3 regions of the uncultured Anaerofustis sp. genome follow, and region 2 is predicted to be linked to each of the others. Evidence: predicted binding sites of a transcription regulator. Region 2 holds the regulator's gene; each other region holds the start of a gene.
What was found. The regulator HrcA, encoded in region 2, represses chaperone genes, less so after heat shock. The targets are predictions, from matches to a motif close to TGTTAGCACTCNNNNNNNNNGAGTGCTAACA.
Positions count from the first base shown of each region.

Region 1: groES (co-chaperone GroES) is a predicted target of HrcA. The motif match lies at 6,535-6,565, and genes of this name have one in related genera.
Region 3: Q0516_RS05740 (Hsp20/alpha crystallin family protein) is a predicted target of HrcA. The motif match lies at 4,438-4,468, and genes of this name have one in related genera.

Region 1 is NZ_CALHFB010000047.1:20,992-29,307, forward strand. Features, by position in the region: gene Q0516_RS08540 (hypothetical protein) at 1-425, opposite strand, end outside; gene Q0516_RS08545 (PTS transporter subunit IIC) at 444-1,706, opposite strand; gene Q0516_RS08550 (PTS sugar transporter subunit IIB) at 1,727-2,020, opposite strand; gene Q0516_RS08555 (PTS sugar transporter subunit IIA) at 2,040-2,477, opposite strand; gene Q0516_RS08560 (DeoR/GlpR family DNA-binding transcription regulator) at 2,625-3,395, opposite strand; gene Q0516_RS08565 (hypothetical protein) at 3,500-4,264, shown strand; gene groL (chaperonin GroEL) at 4,559-6,172, opposite strand; gene groES (co-chaperone GroES) at 6,200-6,484, opposite strand; gene Q0516_RS08580 (heavy metal translocating P-type ATPase) at 6,891-8,316, opposite strand, start outside.
Region 2 is NZ_CALHFB010000039.1:362,489-370,804, forward strand. Features, by position in the region: gene dnaJ (molecular chaperone DnaJ) at 1-683, opposite strand, end outside; gene dnaK (molecular chaperone DnaK) at 751-2,604, opposite strand; gene grpE (nucleotide exchange factor GrpE) at 2,627-3,244, opposite strand; gene hrcA (heat-inducible transcriptional repressor HrcA) at 3,254-4,291, opposite strand; gene Q0516_RS06510 (FtsX-like permease family protein) at 4,605-7,715, opposite strand; gene Q0516_RS06515 (ABC transporter ATP-binding protein) at 7,928-8,316, opposite strand, start outside.
Region 3 is NZ_CALHFB010000039.1:200,425-208,740, forward strand. Features, by position in the region: gene Q0516_RS05720 (HAD-IA family hydrolase) at 1-504, opposite strand, end outside; gene Q0516_RS05725 (S41 family peptidase) at 521-1,738, opposite strand; gene Q0516_RS05730 (NAD(P)H-dependent oxidoreductase) at 2,001-3,293, shown strand; gene Q0516_RS05735 (helix-turn-helix transcriptional regulator) at 3,440-3,841, shown strand; gene Q0516_RS05740 (Hsp20/alpha crystallin family protein) at 3,881-4,330, opposite strand; gene Q0516_RS05745 (DUF4180 domain-containing protein) at 4,572-4,934, opposite strand; gene Q0516_RS05750 (ABC-2 transporter permease) at 5,087-5,725, opposite strand; gene Q0516_RS05755 (ABC transporter ATP-binding protein) at 5,726-6,568, opposite strand; gene Q0516_RS05760 (GntR family transcriptional regulator) at 6,571-6,942, opposite strand; gene Q0516_RS05765 (ABC transporter permease) at 7,040-7,798, opposite strand; gene Q0516_RS05770 (ABC transporter ATP-binding protein) at 7,795-8,316, opposite strand, start outside.

The sequences.
Region 1 (8,316 bases), on a different contig from region 2:
ATAACATTTTTGCTTATACCAATTTTTATCATTCCGGGTCTTATCCCTGTGTAACCTATCCCGTTATTTATTTCGTTCATAATTAAATCAAAAACTTTACTGTCACTCATGTCTTTTATTACATCGGGAACATACTCATCTCTGTAAAATCCTGTTGTACAAATAACATTCATTCCTGTCCTTATTGACAACGCCTTTAAAAATTCTGCATTTCTTCCCATACCTATCGCACTGGCATCTACTATACTCCTGCACCCCAGCTCTTTGATTTCATTGAGGTCCTTTTCCATATTGTCTATTTGTGTGACCTCATAATCCATACTCCCGTCCTTTTGAGGCAAGTATGTATATAAATGCTCATGTTCATAGGTAAATCCCAGTTCACTGTCTTTAATTTTACCTCTGGCTGTCATAATATATTTCATAACGATTATTCTCCTTAGTTAAAACAACATAACGATTTTTTGAACAATCAGTGGAAGTATTGCGAATTCAGCACTTTCAAAGAACGCACCCGCTTCTATAAGAACTCCGCTTGAAGGAGCAATGAATGAAATTAGGAACAGCGTTATGAACCCATATAAGAAAGATGCAGCCAAGGCTACTCTAAGACCGCCTATACGATTTCCGAACACACCGACTATCGCACCTTCGAAAAACTGTCCTTGTATACCGGGAACTACCAATACAGGCATCCCCACAACTACCATAAGTACAGTTGCGCATAAAGAACCAAGCAAATTTGCGATAAACCCGAACATTACAGCCGTTGGAGAGAACTGAAATGCCGTAGGATAATCTAAACCTACTACCGCATCGGGAAGTATCGCGTCCGCTATACCGACAAACGCAGGTATTATTTCTGCGATAAACATCTTAACTCCGTAAAGTATTACTGCAAGTCCGGCAGAGAACGACAATGATTGTAAGAATAGGAATAACCACCAGAATTGATCTCCTGCCAATTTTGAAACAAAATCAACGCCTGCGATCATACCAAATATAAAGTAATTTATAAACATCGTTATGGTAATGGCAGTGAAAGTATCTTTTAACCACATCAAAGATTCAGGGAAATTGATATCTTCCGCATCTTTGCCTTTACCGATGATTTTAGAAATAAGTTCGGATAAAGCCATACCCCAGTTACAGAAAACAAATAAACCAAATTCATCGGTCATATCCGTCTTCTTCATATAATAATGAGAAACACCTACTGCTATCCAGTTGTAAATACCGCTTCCGATAGTAGATATTATGATTATCCATATTGTAGGAAGAGTAGTTACATGAAGGAATGCCACAAACATCGCCGCAACGAATAGCTGAAGATGAACCGTTAAAGCAAAACCTTTATGTTTGGTAAATCTAACCAGAATACCGTTTACTAACATTGAAAGAAGGAAAACTATCGCTATTTCTCCCGCAAAATTTTCGGAGCAGGCTACATAAGCCGGCCACATCTGCTGAAGTACACCTTTAGTGTTAAGTCCTTGGAATATACATTCCTTTAAAGGACCCATAGCATTTAGAAGCAGAGTACTTCCTCCGTCCATTATTGCAAATCCTAACATACATTTTATAGTCGATAACAGTATTTCGCTTCCCTTTTTCTTTAGAAGGATAGACCCTATAAGAGCAACGAGCCCGAGGACTATCGTTCCGTTTCCGAAAAACTGTGTAACGACTTTAATTAATAAATCCATATTGTACCCCTTAATTTTATTTAACTATTATTTTTTACATATTCTCCTAACTTTTCTGCCAATTCTTTTTTGCTTACCATATTGACAAGTTCGATGATAGGCTTCCCGTATTCCCTTACTACAGGCGCCACATCGGAATTTGTTATTATTAGATCCACACCGTCCATAAGCCCTTTGGCAAGAGAAGCATTACAGCTGTCCACAGTAGCATCAACGCCAAGCTCTTTAACCGCTTTTTGAATATTAAGCTTCAGCATAACAGAACTCCCAAGCCCCATTTGGCAAACACATAAGATCCTGATAGGTAACTTCATTTTTCACACCTCCTTTGATTTATTTTGATAAAAGTTCTATAATCTGCTCCTTACTCTCTGCATTTAATAACTCTTCGACAAAAACTTCTTCATCCAAAACCTCACATAATTTTGACAAAAGCTCCAAATGGCTGTCATGACTTTTCCCGGCAAGTGCAAATACGACTTTTACGGGATCGTGCTCACTGTGACCAAAATCCACGCCGTCTTTTATATAAAGCATAGACATCCCATTTTTTATAACACCGTCTTCCGGTCTTGCATGAGGCATTGCGATATGAGGAGCAATGACAATATACTTTTGCGTCTTAGCTACTTCTATCATTTTTTCTATGTAGCTTTCTTTGATAATCCCGTTATCCAGTAATATTTCCCCCGCAGACCTAACTGCTTCTTCAAAATTTTCTACACTATCTATAACTTTGATAAAGTTTTCAGGTATAAAATCGATTAACATGGTTTTTCCTCCCTGTTTTGTAAAAATTATATTATACATGTATTATTATGTCAATAGTTTTTCATTATTTTTGATAATATTTTATCATAATTCCGATATTATGATAAAAAAATAACATATGCTAAACATATGTTATTGTACATTCTTTTAAACCAAATCTATTTTTACATTATGATTTTTAATTTTTTGAAGCTCATCTATATCAGATGCCTCTTTATTTGTGATTATTACATCTATATCATCTATCTCAAGCCCCGTTGCCATGGACTGCTTCCCGATTTTATTATAGTCACACATAAGTATTACTTCCTGAGAATTTTTAGCTACTATCTTTTTTATTTGTGCCAAAGTCAAATCTATAAACATTGCCCCTTTTTCATTGGTAAGTCCCAAACAGCCTATAAATGATTTATTAAAATTCAAATTTTTTATTATATCCAAAGAGAACAAAGATACCATGCTTTCATTCTCATTGATAAGGCTTCCCCCCAGCAGGGTAACATTTACCGAAGGCATTTTAGATACTGTCCTTGCCACATTTACACAGCTGGTGACTATATTCAGATTGTAATCGTATTTGTTCGAAAGAAGTACTTTTGCAAATTCTATACACGTGCTCCCTCCTCCTATATAAATGATATCATTATCCTCTACATAATCCACCGCCTTTACGGATATTTCGGACTTAAAGTTTAAATTTTCCAGTTCTCTTTTGGAAAAATGAGCAAACTCTTCTTTGCTGAAAACTATACCTCCGTAAGCAATGGAAATATTTTCTCTTTCCTCCAAAACTTTTAAATCTCTTCTGATAGTAAGATGAGATACCCCCAGCATTTCTCCCAGCTCGTTTATGGTAATATGCTTATGTTTTTTTATTATCTCCATTATTTTTATTTGTCTTTCTTCAACTTTATTCATCTTTGTTTCTCCGTAACTAAAATTTTTATTGACAATCATATAATATTTATGTTATATATGAATTATAACAAAATGAAAAACTTTTTTCAATAGGAGTAATAAAAATGTATTATTTTGATAAAGATTTTTATTTAATGAATTTAAATTTTAAAAATATTAATTTAAAGCTAATTAAAAACATATTTATATTTATAATACTTATCCTTATCAGTATCTTTTTTAAGAGTTATATTTTCTTACCTTTGATACTTATACCTGCCGCTTTGGATATAATTTTATTTTTGATAAATTTAGGTATATCCGATGACTTATATAAAAAGGTGATGAAAAAGAAACTGGATAGCTTAAATAAAATCAAAGACACTGATAAAAACGAAAACTATTATCTAAATAAAATCATCATAAAATACGAACTCAAAGAAATAAGCCTAAATAAAGCTATAAAGGATATCAATAAACTTGATGAAACATCGGAAGAAATATCTTTTGCAAAAGTGAAATTCAATATCATAAATAATCATAATCACAGTATAGAACTAAATAGCGAAGAAAAAGAAGATTATTTAAATATAATAAGAAATTATGACCCAAAGTCATATATAGGTTTATTTGAAAAATGCAGAATGCTGATGATATTAAATGAATATGATGAAGTGCTTGATATATTAAATAAAGATGATACAAAAACAAATATCTCAAATATGGGATTTATATTCTACAAATACATCTTTTTATATATTATTTACAATAAATATAATGATACAAAAAAAGACTTATTATATCAAAAACTAAAAAATTTCTTTTTTATAAGTAAATTTAAAGTCTACTTTGATAATGCTGTTTTAAATTATAATAGTACAAATATTTAGTATAATAATCTTTTTATATTAAAAATCACTATACATTATATAAACAGTATATTATATAATTATTAATAAACAATATAAATCAAAACTATATTAATAATTTACCTTTTCATAATAAAAAGCTCTCCAATAATTTGGAGAGCTTTTAGTTTTAAATTATTTTATAATTCCCATGTTCCACAAACTATATATCACTCCGTGAGATTGTTTTAATCGAAGATTAAAAATCCAATCGAACGAAGGCACCGCGCCCAGCGGAGATTTTTGGAACTTTTTATCTCTTAAAAGTTCGGATTATTACATCATAGGAGGTGTCATTTGAGGAGCGTTTTCTTCTGATTTGATATCAGCAACACTTGCTTCTGTTGTCAAGAACATCGCACTTACACTTGCTGCATTTTGCATAGCCGATCTTGAAACTTTGGTTGGGTCTACGATACCTGCTTCAAACATATCTTCATATTTAAAGTTATAAGCGTCGAAACCTTTGCCTTTTTCTTCATTCAATAATTTATCAACTACTACACTTCCTTCAACTCCTGCGTTGTAAGCGATTTGTCTGATTGGAGCTTCAACAGCTCTTCTGATGATAGAAGCACCTGTCTTTTCGTCTCCTTCAAGAGAAGCAATCAATTTGTCGATTGCAGGGATAGTAGCTATCATTGCGCTGCCGCCTCCCGGTACTATACCTTCTTCAACCGCAGCTCTTGTAGCGTTAAGAGCATCTTCGATCCTGTATTTCTTTTCTTTCATTTCGGTTTCTGTCGCAGCACCGACTTGGATAACTGCTACGCCGCCTGAAAGTTTAGCGAGTCTTTCCTGTAATTTTTCTTTATCATATTCTGAAGTAGTTTCAGGGATTTGTGCTTTGATTTGACTTCTTCTGTCTTCTATTTTATCTTGGTCACCTTTACCTTCAACGATAATTGTATTTTCTTTGTCAACTCTTACTTGACTTGCTCTACCTAACATATCAAGTGTTGTTGATTTAAGGTCCATACCAAGTTCTTCACTGATTACAGTACCGCCTGTTAAAATAGCTAAATCATCCAACATAGCTTTTCTTCTGTCACCGAAGCCCGGAGCTTTTACAGCTACACAGTTGATTACACCTCTAAGTTTATTGACTATCAATGTAGAAAGTGCTTCACCTTCGATATCATCGGCAATAATTAATAAATTACCGCCTGCTTGCTGTAATTCAGTTAATACAGGTAAGATTTCCTGCATGTTACCGATTTTCTTATCAGTTAAAAGGATGTATGGTTTGTCGTATACACATTCCATTTTTTCAACATCTGTTGCCATATAAGCAGATAAATAACCTCTGTCGAACTGCATACCTTCGGTAAATTCAAGTTCAACTTTCATTGACTTACCTTCTTCTATCGTGATAACACCGTCGTTACCTACTTTTTCCATAGCTTCTGAAATAAGTTCGCCTACAGTTTCATCAGCTGAAGAAATAGCAGCAACTTGTGCTATAGCTTTTTTGCCTTCTACAGGTTTTGAAATTTTCTTTAGTTCTTCCACGAAAGTGTCAACTGCTTTTTCGATACCTTTTTTAAGTATCATTGGGTTAGCACCGGCAGTTACGTTTTTAAGACCTTCGTTGATTATTGACTGTGTAAGGATAGTAGCGGTTGTTGTACCGTCCCCGGCAACATCATTTGTCTTTGTAGCAACCTCTTTTACAAGCTGTGCTCCCATATTTTCAAATTGGTCTTCAAGTTCGATCTCTCTTGCGATAGTTACACCGTCGTTTGTGATTATCGGAGAACCGAAACTTTTACCCAAAACAACGTTTCTTCCTCTTGGTCCGAGTGTTACTTTAACTGTATCCGCTAATTTATCTACACCTGCTCTTAAACCTTCTCTTGCTTCTATACCATGTTTAATTTCTTTTGCCATTTTATATCACCTTTCCTTACTCTCTAATTATTTTACTATAGCTAAAATATCGCTTTGTCTTAAAATAAGATATTCTTCGCCTTCCAATTTAACTTCAGAACCTGCATATTTGGAATAAATAACAGTGTCGCCTTCTTTTACGTCTAATGCAACTTTTTTACCGTCTACGATTTCACCGGAACCAACCGCAACGATTTCACCCATTACAGGTTTTTCCTTCGCTGTATCAGGTAAGATGATACCTGTTGCTGTAGTTTTTTCTTCTTCCTTTACTTTTATCACGACTTTGTCGCCAAGTGGTTGTAATTTCATTTTTTACTCACTCCTCCTAATAATTTATATTATTTTCTTACTCTTCTATTCATTAGCACTCATCTTTCCTGAGTGCTAATAGTATTTTAGCACACTTAGATTTATTGTCAATACCATTTAAGAAAAAAATTGCAACTTTTATAAATTTTAATCTTATTTTAATTTTTATATCGACAGCTCTCTTTCGGGCACTACGCCTCGCTTTGCGAGATTCCGCGCCCTTAAAATAACTAATTCATATCTACTATTAATACCATTTGTCCATTATTTATTCAAAAGAAAATATATATTCACGATTATATACTTTTAAATATAAACATTTAAGGATATTATGACGATAATGAACATTTATATAAAAAAAGAGCAGATGAAACTGCTCTTTATTTGATATTTTAAAGTGATACCTTTATCCTCTGTACCTTAAAACTCTGATAGAATTAAGTATCGCTATAACTGCCACCCCGACGTCCGCGAAAATCGCTTCCCACATATTTGCAAGTCCCAATGCACCGAGAGCCATGACTCCGATTTTCACAAATAATGCAATGAATATATTTTCTTTGACGATACTAAGTGTCTTCTTGGAAATCTTATACCCCGTCATTATCTTGCTTGGTTCATCTGTCATTATGACGATGTCACTCGCTTCTATTGCGGCGTCACTTCCGAGTCCGCCCATCGCTATACCTATATCAGCCATAGTGAGGACAGGGGCATCGTTAAGTCCGTCACCGACGAACACAAGTTTTCCGTTTTCAGACTTCTTATCCATGAGTTCTTTTACTTTGTTTACTTTATCTATAGGAAGGAGTTCAGTATAAACTTCATCGAGCCCAAGCTCTTTTCCTACATATTCGCCGATTTCTTTTTTATCTCCGGTAAGCATGACAGTCTTCTTTATCCCTGCTTCTTTAAGAGATTTTATTGCCTCTTTGGAATCTTCCTTTATTTCATCTCTTAAAACAAGACTTCCGAGGAATTTTCCGTCTTTACTTACATAAAGTACGGTCCCGATACTATCTGCTTCCGATGCGTCAATATTATTTTCTTTCATTAAAGCATATTTACCGACCAAAACTTCTTTTTCATCGACAACAGCCTTGACTCCGAAACCAGCCAGCTCTTTTACGTCGCTTACTCTGTTATTATCGATATCCTTACCATATCTTTCCTTTACGGATAAAGCTATTGGGTGATTTGAGAAAGCTTCCCCGTAAGCCGTAATTTCTATCAGTTCATCAACATCGACACCGTCTTCATTATTTATTTCTTCTACTTTGAATACGCCTTTTGTAAGCGTACCTGTTTTATCGAATACCATTATTTCACTTTTTGAGAGTGCTTCCAAGTAGTTTGAACCTTTGACTAAAACCCCGCTGCTGCTTGCAGCACCTATACCGCCGAAGAAACCGAGAGGTATAGATATAACAAGAGCACAAGGACAAGATATAACAAGGAATATAAGAGCCCTGTATATCCATGAGCTGAAAGCTTCACCGAGTATCAAAGGAGGAAGTACTGCAAGAAGCAATGCACATGTAACCACTATAGGTGTATAATATCTCGCAAATACCGTTATAAAGTTTTCAGCCTTGGATTTTTCACTGCTCGCATTTTCAATAAGTTCAAGTATTTTAGCCGCAGTGGATTCATCGAATTCTTTGGTTACTTTTATCCTTAAAATACCATTTAGATTTATACAGCCGCTTAAGATTTCGTCTCCTTCACAGACTTCTCTCGGAACGGATTCTCCGGTCAAAGCCGAAGTATCGAGAGTTGAATTACCATTTATGATAATACCATCCAACGGAACTTTCTCTCCCGGTTTTACT
Region 2 (8,316 bases):
GGGATCCTTATAGAAAGAGTTCTTTGTTTCTTAACATTACCAGTTCCCCCGCAAGTCTTACAAGGATTGACTATTTTCTTACCTGTACCGTTACATTCATCACAAGTTTTTACTGTCTGAACTGTTCCAAATAAACTTTGCTGAGTTACTCTTACCTGACCTGTACCATGACACTTATCGCAGGTTTTGATATCAGAGTCGTTTACTGCACCTTTTCCTGAACAAGTATCGCAAGTTTCGGTCCTTCTTATTTTGATTTCTTTTTTACATCCGAAAACAGCATCTTCAAAAGAAAGTGTCAAATTGACCCTTAAATCTCTGCCCTTTTGTCGAACGTTTTGTCTTGAGGCACCGCCCCCGCTAAAACCTCCGCCGAACATAGAGCCGAATATATCACCAAACATATCTTCAAAGCCGCCGAACCCGGCACCTCCAAAGCCTGCACCGCCCATATTCGGGTCGAACGCATCATGTCCGAATTGATCATATTTGGATTTTTTATCAGGATCGGATAAAACTTCGTATGCTTCGTTTATTTCTTTAAATTTCTCTTCCGCTTCTTTATCATCAGGGTTTCTGTCCGGATGATATTTCATAGCGAGTTTTCTGTATGCTTTTTTTATCTCGTCTTCGCCGGCACTTTTATCTACTCCTAAAACCTCGTAATAATCTCTTTTTGACATTATTATTTACTCCCTTATATATTATGAAAAATCACCCTGCGGTTTGGGCAGGGTGAAGTTAGACATTTTATTTGTCGTCGTCATCTACTACTTCGTAATCTGCATCTACTACGTTATCGTCTTCTTTAGTTTCGCTGTTGTTTCCTGCATCTGTGCCTTGAGCCGCACCTGCACCGTTCTGAGCTTGTTCAGCATATAATTTTTCAGCGATTGGGTATAAAGCTTCACTTAATTTTTCTGTTGCTGTTTTGATTGCTTCAACATCAGAACCTTCTAATTTTTCTTTTAGATCTTTGATAGCTTCGTCTACAGGAGCTTTTTCTTTGTCTGTTACTTTGTCTCCTAGGTCTTTTAATGTCTTTTCAGCATTGTATACTGCTGCGTCTGCATTATTTCTAACAGTGATTTCTTCTTCCTTAGCTTTGTCTTCGCTTGCATATTGTTCAGCTTCTTTAACTGCTTTATCAATATCTTCCTGACTCATATTTGAAGAAGACTGGATTACTACGTTTTGTTCTTTTCCTGTACCTAAATCCTTAGCTGTAACATTTACGATACCGTTAGCGTCGATATCAAAAGTAACTTCGATTTGTGGCACTCCTCTAGGAGCTGATGGAATTCCAGTTAATTGGAAACGTCCCAAAGTTTTATTTCCGCTTGCCATACCTCTTTCACCTTGAAGTACGTGGATATCTACCGCCGTTTGACCGTCTGCCGCTGTAGAGAATACTTGACTTTTCTTTGTAGGTATAGTTGTATTTCTTTCGATTAATTTTGTAAATACTCCGCCAAGAGTTTCGATACCGAGTGATAACGGAGTTACGTCAAGAAGTAATACATCCTGAACATCACCTGCAAGTACCCCGCCTTGAATAGCCGCACCGATAGCAACACATTCATCAGGGTTGATGCCTTTGTCCGCATCTTTTCCTGTAATTTTCTTAACTGCTTCTTGTACTGCAGGAATTCTTGTAGAACCTCCGACCAACACGATTTTATGGATTTCGCTTGCTGATAGACCTGAGTCTGCAATAGCTTTTCTTACAGGTTCCATTGTAGCTTCTACAAGATCTGCTGTAAGTTCATCAAATTTAGCTCTTGTAAGTGTCACATCTAAATGTTTTGGACCTGCTGCATCCATTGTAATAAATGGAATATTGATTTGCGCTGTCGTTTTGCTTGAAAGTTCAATCTTAGCTTTTTCTGCACTTTCTTTAAGTCTTTGCATAGCCATTTTATCTCCGCTTAAATCAATACCGTTTGATTTCTTGAATTCACTGACTAAGTAATCGATTATTTTATTATCAAAATCATCTCCGCCTAAGTGGTTGTTACCGTTTGTAGCCTTAACTTCGAATACTCCGTCTGCAAGTTCAAGGATTGATACGTCGAATGTACCGCCGCCAAGGTCGAAAATCATTACCGTTTGACTTTGTTCTTTATCAAGACCATAAGCTAAAGCTGCTGCTGTAGGTTCGTTGATAATTCTAAGAACTTCAAGACCCGCAATCTTACCGGCATCTTTTGTAGCCTGTCTTTGAGCATCTGAGAAATAAGCAGGAACTGTAATAACTGCTTTAGAAACTGTTTGTCCTAAGTAACTTTCTGCATCTTTTTTAAGCTTTTGAAGTACAAAAGCAGAAATTTCCTGCGGTGTATATTTCTTGCCTTCGATATCAACTTTATAATCGCTTCCCATATGTCTCTTGATTGAAGCAACTGTCTTTTCCGGATTTGTTACTGCTTGGTTTTTAGCAACTTGACCTATTAGTCTTTCTCCATCATTTGTAAATGCAACTACTGATGGTGTGGTTCTTGCACCTTCCGCATTTGCTATAACAACGGCTTCGCCGCCTTCCAATACTGATACACATGAATTTGTAGTACCTAAATCGATACCTATAATCTTTTCTTTACTCATCTTTCTTACTCTCCTTATTCCTTTATTTTAACTTATTTACTTTGACCATACTTGGTCTTAAGACTTTTTCTTTGTATATATATCCATCTTGAAAAACTTCAAGAATGATATCGTCATCTTTGTCATCCAATTTTTCCACCGCTACCGCATAGTGTTTATTTGGATCAAATTTTTCATCAAGAGCTTCTATTGTTTCTATACCTTCATTTTTAAGTAATTCGGTCAGCTGTGTAAATATCATATTTACACCCTCATAAAAACCGCTTTTTTTATCAGCTTCACTATCCAAAGCCCTCTTAAAATTATCAATTATAGGAAACAAACCTTCCGCAAACTTAGATGTTGAATATATAATCATAGCTTCTTTATCTTTACTTGCTCTTTTTTTGTAATTATCAAAGTCAGCCAAGAGTCTCATATAGCTGTCATTTAATTTATCATATTTTTCTTCCATGCTTTCTTCCTTGACTTCCTCTTTTTCTTCAGGCTCATTTTCTTTTTTTACTTTCTCAGCCGTTTCTTCTTTCACTTCATCCTGATTGATCTCTTTGTTTTCATCTTTACTCATATACTTCTTCTTTTCTCTTTCTTCTTTTTCTTTTCTGAGTTCATTTATATCTTTTATATTATCATTACTCATTTAGTTACCTCACTTTTTAAAAATTTTCGTTATATGTTTGGTAAGTTCATCACTTAAAAAATCAAGTGTAGAAACTGCGTAATCATAATTCATTCTGGTTGGTCCTATAACTCCTATCGTTCCCACCGTTTTACCGTTCAATTTATAATTTGCGGTTATAATGGAACAATCGTTAAAGTCCTCAACCTTATTTTCATTTCCTATCACTATATGAATATCACCATCATCACTGTCAACCGAAATAGCACTTTCAAGAGCCTCTTTACTGTTGACAGAATCTATAAAATGTTTTGCTCTTTCTATATCTCCGAATTCCGGGAAATTGAGAATTTTACTAACTCCTCTGGCATATATCTTTGACGAATTCGTATTTTCAACCAAACTTCTGAATACCGGCATTATTTCCGATAGTATCCTGTTTTCCGTCTCACTTAACCCTTCAACCAATTCACTTAATAAGTTGACTGCTTCATTTGCCGGTCTGTTCTTTATTATAGTAGTAAGAGCATTATTGATTCTTTCTATCTCTTCGAGTGTCACATAAGTTTTAAGTCTTATTTCAGAATTTTTTATAAGTCCTTCTTTGGTAACTACTATAAGCATTACCCTATCTTCTTCTATAAAAACGATCTTAACATCTTTTACATTAAGAGAAGATAATCTAGGTGCCATAACCAGTGATGTGTAATTAGTCATTTTAGTAAGTATATTTAAAGTTTTTTCTATTGTATTATTAAGTTCAAGCATATAGTTATCATATTCCGCTCTGACAGCCTCTCTGATTTCAGACTCCAAAGCATTCTTTTTCATGAAATTATCAACATATAATCTATATGCGCTGGTAGAAGGAATTCTTCCGGCAGAAGTATGTGGCTTTATTAAAAACCCCATTTCTTCGAGGTCCGACATCTCATTTCTGATAGTTGCCGAAGACACACCGAGATTATACTTTTTCTCTAATGTCCTTGAACCTACAGGCTCGGCTGTTTTGATATAATCATTTATGATAGCTCTTAAAATGTTAAACTTTCTATCGTCCCAGTTCATTTTCCTTTCTCCTTCTTATTAGCACTCCTTAAACATGAGTGCTAACACTGTCATAAATATACCACCAAGAAAATACTTTGTCAATAGATTATAAAATTAATTTTCATTTTTAATTGTATTTTAATCTTTACCTTATTTTAAATAAATTACGCACAGCACAATGTACTATATTTACTCTATAGACTATGAAAACAATACATATTAATTTATCAAATAAAAACTAAAAAAGAAAGAAAAATAGGAAGAAAATCTTATATTTTATTAATTTATATTATTAAATAATAATATAAAAAAGAGAAGCAAAACTTCTCTTTTATTCCACGCTTTTAAGTGATTCTACCATATTGATTTTTTTAAGAGTCTTTTTTAGGAAAAGGTTAACTATGAATGCAAATACTATTGTCAGTATAATTCCAAATATATAACTCGACAGCTGGATCCCTTTATAAAATTGGACAAAATCAACTGAAACGGTATCAATCAAATATCTATGAAAATATTTCCCGACTATACACCCAACTATTATTCCAATGATATTTAAAATAATATTTTCTCTTACTATATAAAAGTTTACTTCATTATTATAAAATCCGAGAACTTTAATGGTTGCAATTTCTCTTATTCTCTCACTGACATTTATATTATCCAGATTAAACATTACCACAAATGCAAGCATACCTGCGGCGACTATTATAACTACAATGACAAAATCCATACTATCTAACTGACCTGCAAAATTTTCAGCGACTCTTTCATTGAATTCAATACTGCTTATATTTTCATCTTTAAGCAATGTCTCACTCAATTTATCATAAGTACTTTCATCGTTTTTATTGAGCCTTGATAAAATAAGATTTGGTTTAATATCCTCATCTACTATGGTTTTATAATAATCTTCACTCAAAAACATGTAATGATAAACATAATTATTGATAATATTCACTACGGGTACATCGTACTCTTTATCATCCAGATCCTTGATTTTTATTATATCGCCTTTTTTGATATCTGCTATTTCACTTAGTCTGCTGGTTATAACTACACCGCTTTTAGGCATGTTTATCTTATCGCCGGTTTCATAATCACTAAGGTAAATATAATCATTTACAGCATCCTTATCAATGGGAACCATTAAAGAAAACGAATAATCCTTATTCTTTCCAACTACACTGTAAGTATCTTTAAAAAATAACTTACTGCCCTTGATTTCTTTATTATCATCATAAGTATATTTGATATCATTTATCTCTTTGTTTGAAAGGTCACTTTCAATAGAAGTTTCCATATTGTAATTCCAAATAGTATTATACTGAAGGTCAACGATAGCCGAAACCGAATACCTTATGCCAAATGCGGCAATCAACAGACCGCAGCATGCTCCTATTCCTACAACACTCATAATAAGACGTTTCTTATACCTTACAAGGTTTCTTATGGTTATTTTCCATTTAAAACTTATCTTATTCCAAACAGCGGGTATTTTTTCAAGTAAAGTTTTTCTTCCGCTTTTCATTACCTTAGGTCTGAGAAGACTAGCACTTACTTCCTTAAGGTCACTGTTACATGCAAAATATGCACTAAGTACCGTACACATAACGCCTATAAATAATGATAAAAGTATATAACTTGGGTAGATAACGGTAGCTAAATCCGGAGTTTTATAAAGTATCCTATAAGCATTGTAAATCATCTTAGGCACTAAGGTAAATCCGATAAAAAGACCTACTACACTGCCTATAAAACTTGCTAAAAATGCATAAACGATAAACTTTATACTGACAGCCCACTTGCTAAAACCAAGAGCTTTAAGTATCCCAAGTTCCGTCCTTTTTTCCTCTACCATTCTAGTCATGGTTGTAAGACATACTAAAGCAGCCACTAAAAAGAAAATCAAAGGGAATACTTTAGCCAAAGATGTTATCTTCTTTGAATTATCCGCGTAACTAAAATAACTTTCATTGGAGTTTCTATCTAATGTATACCATTTTACTTCTTTTAAATCTTCTACCTTTTTTTTAGCTTTTTTTATTTTATCTTCTGCTTTTTTGAATTCATCATCTGCTTTTATTTTGTTTTTTTCATAAGACGCATAGCCTTTATTTAATTCTGCCCTGCCCTCTTTTATTTGGTCTTCTGCTTTTTTAAATTCTAAGTTTGCTTTCTTTTCTTGTTTTTCTAAATCTTTATATCCATCTTTTATTTTTTGTTTTCCGGATAATAGTTCTTGTTCGGAAGCTTTAACCTGCTTTTCGCCTTTTTCTACTTTTGCTTCTGCAATATCAAGTTCTTTTTGTTTATTACTTATTACATCTTTTAAATATTCTTTTTCCTGCTCGGATAAACCTGCAAGATACTGCTCGAACTGAGCCTTTCCCTGTTCAAATTCACTTCTCGCTTTTTTTATCTCTTCTTTTGCTTTTTTAAGTTTCTTTTCATTACTCGGTAATTCTTTTTTAGCTTTATCTAAATCATTTTTTGCTTTTTTAAGTTTAGATTTAGTTTCTTTTTTAGTTCTTCGTAATTCATTTTCACTGTTATTTAACTTTATCTTATTACTGTCTAAGGTATTTTTTGCTTTATTTAATTTATCATAAGTTTCTTTCTTTTTATTATTTAGCTTACTTTCGGATTTTTTAATCTTTTTATTAGCCTTATCTTTTTCCTCTTTTAATCTTTCTTTGCCTCGTTCATTAGTTACTTTCTTTATATCTGTCTTGTAATCATCTATAATATCTTTATATTCTTCACTAAAACAATTTACTTTGTCTACATTATTTAGGCTAACATATAAATCAGTATATACACTGCTGTCAAAAACATCTTTATTTAAAATCAAAAAAGTATTTATACTGCCGTTTCCGAGAGTAGATGAACCATAATCATCATCGGTAATATAATAAGACCATTCAGCACTTCCAACTATTTTTAATTTTTTTACTTTTAACTTTACACCGTCATGATCTTCAATTGTTAGTATATCCCCCAGCTTATATCCTTTGAACTGCATATAATTGTCGGAAATAACACACTCATCATTCTTCTTTGGATAAGTTCCTTGAATAAGTTCATATTTCATCATTTTTATGTCTTTATCGGACGGCATTCCAAAAGCTTTGGCAACTATGCTGTCATCACCGTTTTTTAATAACAGCTCGGTGGAATATGTTGCGAGAATATCTTTTGTATTCTTATCATTTTTTATTGCTTCAACATCTTTATCATTGAACCCATATGTAGACATAAAGTTGATATCGTATAAGTTGGTATCTTCAAAATACTTATTTGCGGTAAATTCCATCTGGGGACCTATTACTCTTAAACCCACAAAAAAACAAACACCTAATAACGTGATCAATAGGATAGAAATAAATCTGTTTTTAGTTGTCTTGATTTCTCTGAATAAGTCTTTTAATAAAGTCTTCATAAAACTGTCCTTACACCTAAACTAGAAATTATTCCATATTGTTTCAAAATAATTTCTAAATTTTCAATATAGCTTTAAATCGAGACTGTTTTATAAAAATTTAGTTTTATAAAAATCCAGTCGAGATTAAGCCTTCGCGGCTCGAGCGAAGATTTTTTCGTCCTTGTTTATCTCTAAAAAAGGACTGGTTCATAAGGCAAAGCCTTATATCCTTACCACTCAATATCCTCTACATTCTTAACATTTTCATTTATGATTATATCGCTTATTTCTCCGTTTTTTACTTTGATTATCTTATTTGCCATTGACATAAGTGCAAGGTTATGGGTAACGACAATAACGGGGATATTATTCATAAAACATATATCCTGCAAGAGTTTAAGTATCGATTTTCCGGTCTTATAATCAAGAGCACCCGTAGGTTCATCACATAAAAGTAATTTTGGATTTTTGGCAAGCGCCCTTGCAATAGATACTCTCTGCTGTTCTCCGCCCGATAGCTGTGAAGGGAAATTATCTTTTCTATTTAAAAGTCCGACATCACTAAGAGCTTTTTCGGCGGATATATCTGAATTTGAAATCTCGGTAGCAAGTTCTATAT
Region 3 (8,316 bases), 160 kb from region 2:
ATATCTGTCCCCTACCATTACTGCTTCTTTTTTATCCTCTACACCTATAGCGTCCATTGCCATTTTAATAAATTCTGCTTTTGTTCCTCTATTTTGTGCTTCATTATTTCCGACAATAAAATCAAAATAGTCTTTCAATTTTAAATGTTCTAATTGTTTTATGGATATTTCTTCGGGTTTATTGGTTGCTATCGCAATTTTTATACCATTTTCCTTTAACTTATCCAGCATTTCAAACATCCCATCGTAATACTCAGCGTCAAATATACCTTTGGTTTTCAAATATTCAAAATGAAGTTTCATAGCTGCTTTTCCGTCTTCTTCACTAAAACCGTATTTTGTAATGATAGTCTTTGAAAGAGGAGGTCCCAGCAATTTTTTAATGTTTTCCAAGCTTTCTTCCACGCCGTACGCTTTAAGTGCCCCTTGAAATCCCTTGCAGCTTCCAAGCTGTGAATCAACGATTGTTCCGTCCAGATCGAATATTACATATTTGTATCCCATATTCTTGCTCCTTTTATTATTTTATATTTTGTTTTAAATATTTTATAGCGCTTTGTAGTTGATTATCTTCTTTATCAGATAATTGATTTAATGATTTCTTACTATCAAGTTTTACTGTTTCATCAGGCGTAATACCTTTTTTATGAATTTTATGTCCGGAAGGGCTAACGTACTCATCGGAAGTTATGGTAACGCCCGAACCGTCAAGTAGAGATTTCACCTCTTGGATTATTCCTTTTCCGTATGATTTAACGCCCATTATCGTAGCCATTTTATTATCCTGTAATGCACAAGATAAAATTTCCGAAGATGAGGCAGAATTTTCATTTATTAATACAACAATTGGAACTTTAGCATATTCACTCGTCGTATCTTTTACCGTCTGAGTCTTTCCGGATTTGTTCGTCGTAGAAATAATAGTACTGTTTTCTTTTAATAATAAATTAGCTATTTCGGTAGCTTCGTTTACAAGTCCGCCGGGATTATCTCTCAAGTCGATAATAAGACCTTTCATATTCTTATTGGTATAATCATTATAATAATTGGTAAATTGTTTTCCGACTTTATCGGTAAATTCAGTTATTTTTATATAACCCAAATCACCTATCATTTTACCTGAGACCCTCTTCATATCAATATTGTCTCTGGTGATTTCCATAGTTATTTCTTTTTTATCTCTAAGAACGGTAACCGTTACCTTTGTATGTGTTTTACCTCTTAATTTTTTAGAAACATCCGAAGTTGAAGCTTTTGTGGTATCCATATCATCTACTTTTATTATTATATCCCCTGCTTTCATACCCGATTTTTCCGCGGGGGAGCCTTGAAATACAGAATCGACTATTACTTGACTGTTTTCATTATTCATTATTTGTATACCGACACCGGAATAATCACTGTCAAATCCTTCGGTATAAGAAGTAAATTCTTCTTCGGTATAATAAGTGGAGTACGGATCTCCTGTCCCCGCATATAACCCCTTAAACGCATAATCCCATAATTTTTGTTCGTCTAAATTTGTATAGTAATCTTCCTTTAGTAATTTTTCAAGAGAAACCAACTTTGTGATATTCTTAGCACTAGTAATGCTAGGCGTATTTATTAAAACTTTATTCCCTATTGCAAGATTACATGAAGATGTTATTAAAAAAGTAAGCAGATTTGTTACAATCACGATAGCAGCTACAATCGAAATGACGATAATCTTACTTTTATTCTTTTTATTATTTTCCATAAATAAGTTTCCTTTTAATGCTATTTTTTAACTATTATATTATATGTCAATGTCCCTTTAATATCAATATTTATTACAAAAGTTTATTTTTTATAGATAGTGAAATTTTGCTTATTTTAAAAGCATTATCATATATCATATTAATTAGAATTTAATTAAAATTTGTATAATTATAAAATATGGTGTTATAATTATCCTGCTTAAATATGTACAAATTTGAGGGGATTTGTAAAAAGTTTAAGAGGAAAGAGGAAACAAATTTATGCTAGGTATGAATTACAGATTAAAAGAACTGCAAGAAAATAACAAACCTATAAGAGTAGGTATTGTAGGTGCAGGACAAATGGGAAGAGGATTGATAAGTCAGCTTTATAAAATGAAGGGAATGACACCTTCCGTTATTTGTGATATAGATGTAGATAAAGTTTTATACGCATTCACAAAATCAAATATCACAAAAGATGACTACATAATAACAAACAAATTATCACAAGCAAACGACGCTATCAATAAAGGTAAAATCGTTGTCAGCGAGGATAAAAGCATAGCTTCATTCGTAGAAGGCACAGACGCAGTAGTTGACGCTACGGGTTTTACGGATATCGGGGCAGAAATAGCTATAGATACGATAAATAACGGAAAGCATATCGTAATGCTTGACGTTGAAGCAGACGTGGTAGTGGGACCTATACTAAAACAAAAAGCGGATAAAGCAGGTGTTATCTATACAGGAAGTGCCGGAGACGAACCGGGTGCAGTAAAGGAAATGTTTGATTTCTGCGAAGCGTTAGCATTCGATATCAAAGTCATTGGAAAGGGTAAAAACAATGAAGTAGATCACTCATGTACACCTGACAGTATAAGAGATTACGCAATAAGCAGAGGCGTTAGTCCTAAAATGCAGTGTTCATTCTCGGACGGAACAAAAAATATGGTTGAACTTTGCTGTATGGCAAACTCTACAGGGCTCGTTCCGGATGTAAGAGGAGGTCACGGACCAAAGAGCGATATAAAAGAATTGGTTAAAATATTATCTTTAAAAGAAGAAGGTGGTATTTTAAATAATTACGGAGTTGTGGAATGGGTAAACGGAATCGCTCCCGGAGTATTCTGCATAATCTCAACAGACCTTGAATTCGTTCATCACGAACTTCAATATCTAAGAATAGGTGACGGTCCGAACTATGTATTATACAGACCTTATCATTTATGCGGAATGGAAACACCTCTTACAATAGCAAGAGCAGTACTGGACAAAGCAAATACAATAGTTCCTATGAAAGGTTTGGTATGCGAAACGATAACGGTTGCTAAAAAAGACCTTAAGAAAGGTGAAAAAATCGATGGTATCGGCGGATTTTCTACTTATGGTACAATAGATAAAAGAGAAATCGCAAAAGAATTTAATGCTCTTCCCATAGGACTTATAAATTCAAATACGGTTATGGCAAAAGATGTTAAAAAAGGCGAAGTAGTAACATACGATGATGTTATACTCGATGAAGATTCTCTTGTCGTAAAATTAAGACGAGAACAAGATAAGATTTTTGAATAATGACCTTGAGAAATCCTTACAAATAAGGATTTCTTTTTTATAAATAGGAACTAAACCATAGGTTTACCAATTTCTACTTTGTATGGATATCCTTTATTTTAATGATAATTTATAATATAATTAAACAAAGATAAAGGAGCATTAAAATGGACAACGAAATGGGCAGGCTTATAAGCAGTCTGAGAAAAGAAAAAAACATGACTCAACAGGAACTTGCGAATAAATTAAATATAACGGATAAAGCAGTATCAAAATGGGAAAGAGGGCTTTCTTATCCCGATATATCATTGATACCGAAATTATCGGAAATATTGGATATCGACCCCAATAAATTGCTTGGAAGTAACTCAGGAAACGATACTCAAAATGAAATAAAAAAATCAAATATAAAAGATACTATAATGCTTATTTTTAAATGTGTCGGATTTGCACTCTCCGTAGGTACATTTGTACTAAATGTAATGGGTAAAATGAATACCGGAGACAGTATTAAACTTCTAAGTTTATCTCTGATATGTATTGGTATCACCCTTATAAATAAAGAATAATAAAAGGACTGTCAAAGGACAGTCCTTTCTATTTGTATATTATCCCTCGATCGAAATCATTCGTTTTCCTTCTATTTCTTTTACATCTTTCTTAGGGATAACTATTTTTAATATTCCGTCTTCAAATTTAGCACTGATTTCATCTTCCTTGACATCACTTCCCACATAAAAGCTTCTGGCACAGGAACCGCTGTATCGTTCTCTTCTGATGTACTTTCCTTCTTTGTCTTTTTCTTCCTTGTCAAGGTCTTTACTGGCACTGATTGTTAGATATCCGTCTTTTAATTCAGCTGAAATTTGGTCTTTTTTAAAACCCGGTAAATCAATATCTACTTCATAATTATTGTCTTTTTCTCTGACATCGGTCTTCATAAGGTTCTTTTCATGTTTTCCGTATAAAGGATTTTTACCGTCAAAGAAATCTTTTTCTAAAGGAAAGTCCATTAAATCATCAAATAAGCTTTCTGACAAAATTCTAGGTAACATCATAAGTCATTCCTCCTATCATATTAAATGTTTCCCAAATTTTGAACTACTTGGATTTGAATCTTTTTTGAAAGGTCCTCCTCTTTGTTCAAGTATAATATACCACTTTTCTTTAGCACTGTCAAGAGGAGAGTGCTAATTTTAATTAATATTTTTATTATTTTGTATCATTATATTTTATTTTCTAATAAAACGTTACAATTATTACAATATATCTCTTATAATCCATGTTTACGCTTGAAGATTATTCAGTCATCTTTTCAACGGCAGTATTAATATCTTCTAAGAAAAAGAAATTTCTGCCATTGTTGCTCTCATATATAAAATCATTCAAAGCCTTACTTTTGAACTTTGAAAAATCTCCTATTACAGCAAACTTTATATTATAATTGATATATTTTTGAAGTAATTCCCCAAGTATTTTATTCTTCAAATCAAAAAGGATATCATCAACAGCTTCTTTATTTATGATTATATTACTTATTCCCGTCATATTTGAAACTTCCATAGCAAAGTCCAGTCCGGAATCAACATCATTTATAAGTATATCCTCACTTTCGATAACGGAAATATTTTTATTATTCTTGTTTATATTATATATTTTCATATTCTCTCTCCTTTATTATAGTATTTAGATTTTATCATGAGTTAATTTTAAAATCCATACTTTATTGCAAGTTGACTATGGGGCGCGAAATCTCACGCAGTGAGGCGTAGTGCCCCATAAAAAAGACACCTTATTAAGATGTCTTTAAAGTTTTATAATTCTCTTTTTTCATATACTTTTACCGAAATCAAAAATGAAACCATAAGTAAAACCACTGCTGCAATAGGATATACTATATTTGGTATACTGGGAAATATCCTAACAAAGATATCTCCGCTCTCTTCTGCACCGGCAGCCGTAGCTCCGAATATCCCTCCTACTAAAGCACAAAGGATTATCATTGCAAGTCTTCCCTTTTCAGCTCCGAATTTGAATATAATCGGAAAATTTACGGAACTGAATAGTATCGCGACCAATATCATAGGAAGCATAGAAGTAATCATTTCCGGTAACATCGATAAGTTGCCGTCAATAATCAAAAATGTTCCTCCCCTGAGTATTAAATATAATATACTCATAGAAAATATACCAATTAGAGATAATATATACTTGCTTAAAACCATTTCTTTTCTCGTATAAGGCATCGTGATAGCATAACTATCCCACTTGCTTTTTTCATCATAAGCCATAACGGTAATAGGAAGCATTGAGATAAATACTATTGCAAAAGCCAAGAAAAATGTCGAGCTTTCACCCATTATGGATATTATCATATAAATCAAACACAATAAAAGTACAAACCTGCATTGCTTTATAAGCTCATATAAATCTTTAATAATCAGACCTTTCATTTATTTAACCTCCTTAGCCATAAATACAATAATATCTTCAATATTCGGCTTTTCGAGTTTAAAAGCAGGGTTTACCATATCCTTTATAACCAAAGCCTCTACTCCGTAATCTGTTCTTCTCAAACCTTTTATTGCATCTCTATCAACATCGTCGAATTCTGCATTACTGCATTTCAGTATCCTATAATTTTCAAGAAGAATATCCTTTTCTTCCACAAATAATAATTTTCCTTTATGAAGAAATGCTATATAATCACATAACTTTTCAAGGTCGGAAACGATATGTGAAGAAATTAAGATCGAGTGACTTTCGTCTCTTGTAAAATCGTAAAACAAATCCAGTATTTCATCTCTTACTATAGGGTCAAGTCCGCTCGTAGCTTCATCTAAAATTAGTAACTTTGCGTCATGGGAAAGTGCAACAGCGATCATAAGCTTCATTTTCATACCTCTGGAAAAATCCTTAAAACTTTTTTTAAGAGGTAATGAAAATTTATTTATATATTCAAAGAATACTTTTTCATCCCAGTTTTTATAAGTATTTCGCATTATCACATTGACTTGCTTCGCGTTTACACCTTCGGGAAAATGAGCTTCATCCAAAACGACACCGATATCCTCTTTGGTAGCTTTAAAGTTATCTTTATTACTTTTTCCTAAAATGTTGATTTGTCCTTTATCAGCATTTATAGCATTTAATAATAGTTTTATCGTCGTACTCTTCCCTGCACCATTCTCACCAATAAGCCCCATTATATATCCGCTTGGTAAAGCAAGACTTATATCATCCAATTTAAAATCTTTATATTCTTTAGTCAAGTTATTTATTTCAATAGCATTCATTTCTATTCCTCCGCCATAAGCTTAAACATTTCAAATAATTCTTCAGTATCAAGATCACACACCTTTGAAAGTATGATTATCTCTTTGATATATTCTTCTATTTTCTTAAGGTTTTCTTCTTTGATAAGTTTAGTGTTCTTCTTATTAACAAAAGAGCCCTTAGCCTTTAAAGTATAAATATATCCGTCTTTTTCAAGTTCATCATATGCCCTTTTTGTGGTTATTACACTTATCCTTAAATCTTTAGCAAGACTTCTGATAGAAGGAAGAGGATCTCCTTCCTTTACTTTACCCGAGACAATCAAATTCTTGATTTGTGTATAAATTTGTTCATATATTGGTTTATCGTCGACATTACTTATAATTATATCCAATATCCTCACCTCGTTTTCTGTATATATACAGTATATACAGTTATAACAGATATGTCAAGTAAAATATTAAAAAATAAGCCTTTTTTAAGGCTTATTTTTATATTTGTTTTTTATTAAATATAGGTACTGCCGAAATAATAAATACAATGCACATAACAGTTAATGTTATTAAAGCAAATTTAAAATCTCCAACCGATAATTTGTTTTGCAGTAGTGACATATTATCATTGATTAGTTTCAAGGGATTATATCTTTGTATCTTAGGAATTATATTAATAAGGAATAATACCACAGTTACTCCCCCGGTAAACAACAATACACCATAATTGCCATTAAACATACTGCTTGCAAATATCATAACAGATATTATAAATATTCCAAATATATAGTACATCAAAGCAGCATATATAATATTATTTATACTTTCAGGAAAAAGATAAATCGTATAAATATAAGTAACCACAAAATATAGTATATATGAAAAAGTCCACATTATTATCATAGTTAATAATTTAGAAATTATAACATTTGTTCTGCTTAAACCTTTAGTCAGCATATTTATGAGAGTACCGTTACTTATCTCGACAGTCAAAATCCCGGAAAATACAATTACAAAAACTATAAGACACAAAGGCAGATTTTTATAAAACTGCATCCATGAATCAATCGCACCCGGCTCCGGTATCGTCATATTCATTCCTTCAGGCATAAAATTTTCAACAAGCAGCGGAGTCAGTTTAGCAATTACAGGGTTCATCATGGAAAATACCAAGAATACTGCCGCAATTATAAGTATTTTATATGTCCTAAAAAGCTCCAAAAATTCTTTTTTAGTAAAGGCCATAAAACTTTTCATTTTACCACCTCCATAAATAGATTTTCTAAAGTAGGCTCTAATATTTCGATTTTAGCTGGAAGTATATTTTCTTTCCCCAGTTCATAAAGCACATACCTTTGTACTTTATTTATATTATTTGATGAAATTAAAACATTTTTTCCTTCCACATTGATATGCTCTTTATAATTAAGTATCTTTTCAAACATCATAAATTTATCTAAATCAGTTTCTTCTATAAATTCTATGGACAAAACATCTTTTCGTTTACCTTGCTTTAATTTCTCAACTTCACCGCTAAGAGCGATATTGCCTTTATGAAGGATTGCTATACTGTCACATATCTTTTCAACATCGGATAAAATATGTGTTGAAAAGATAACGGTGCTTTTTCCTTTTATCTTTAAGAGAATATCTAATATCTCTTTTCTTCCCACGGGATCAAGTGCAGATGTAGGTTCATCGCAAATCAATAGCTTTGGTTCATTTAATAGTGCCTGAGCTATACCGAGGCGCTGTTTCATTCCCCTCGAAAAACC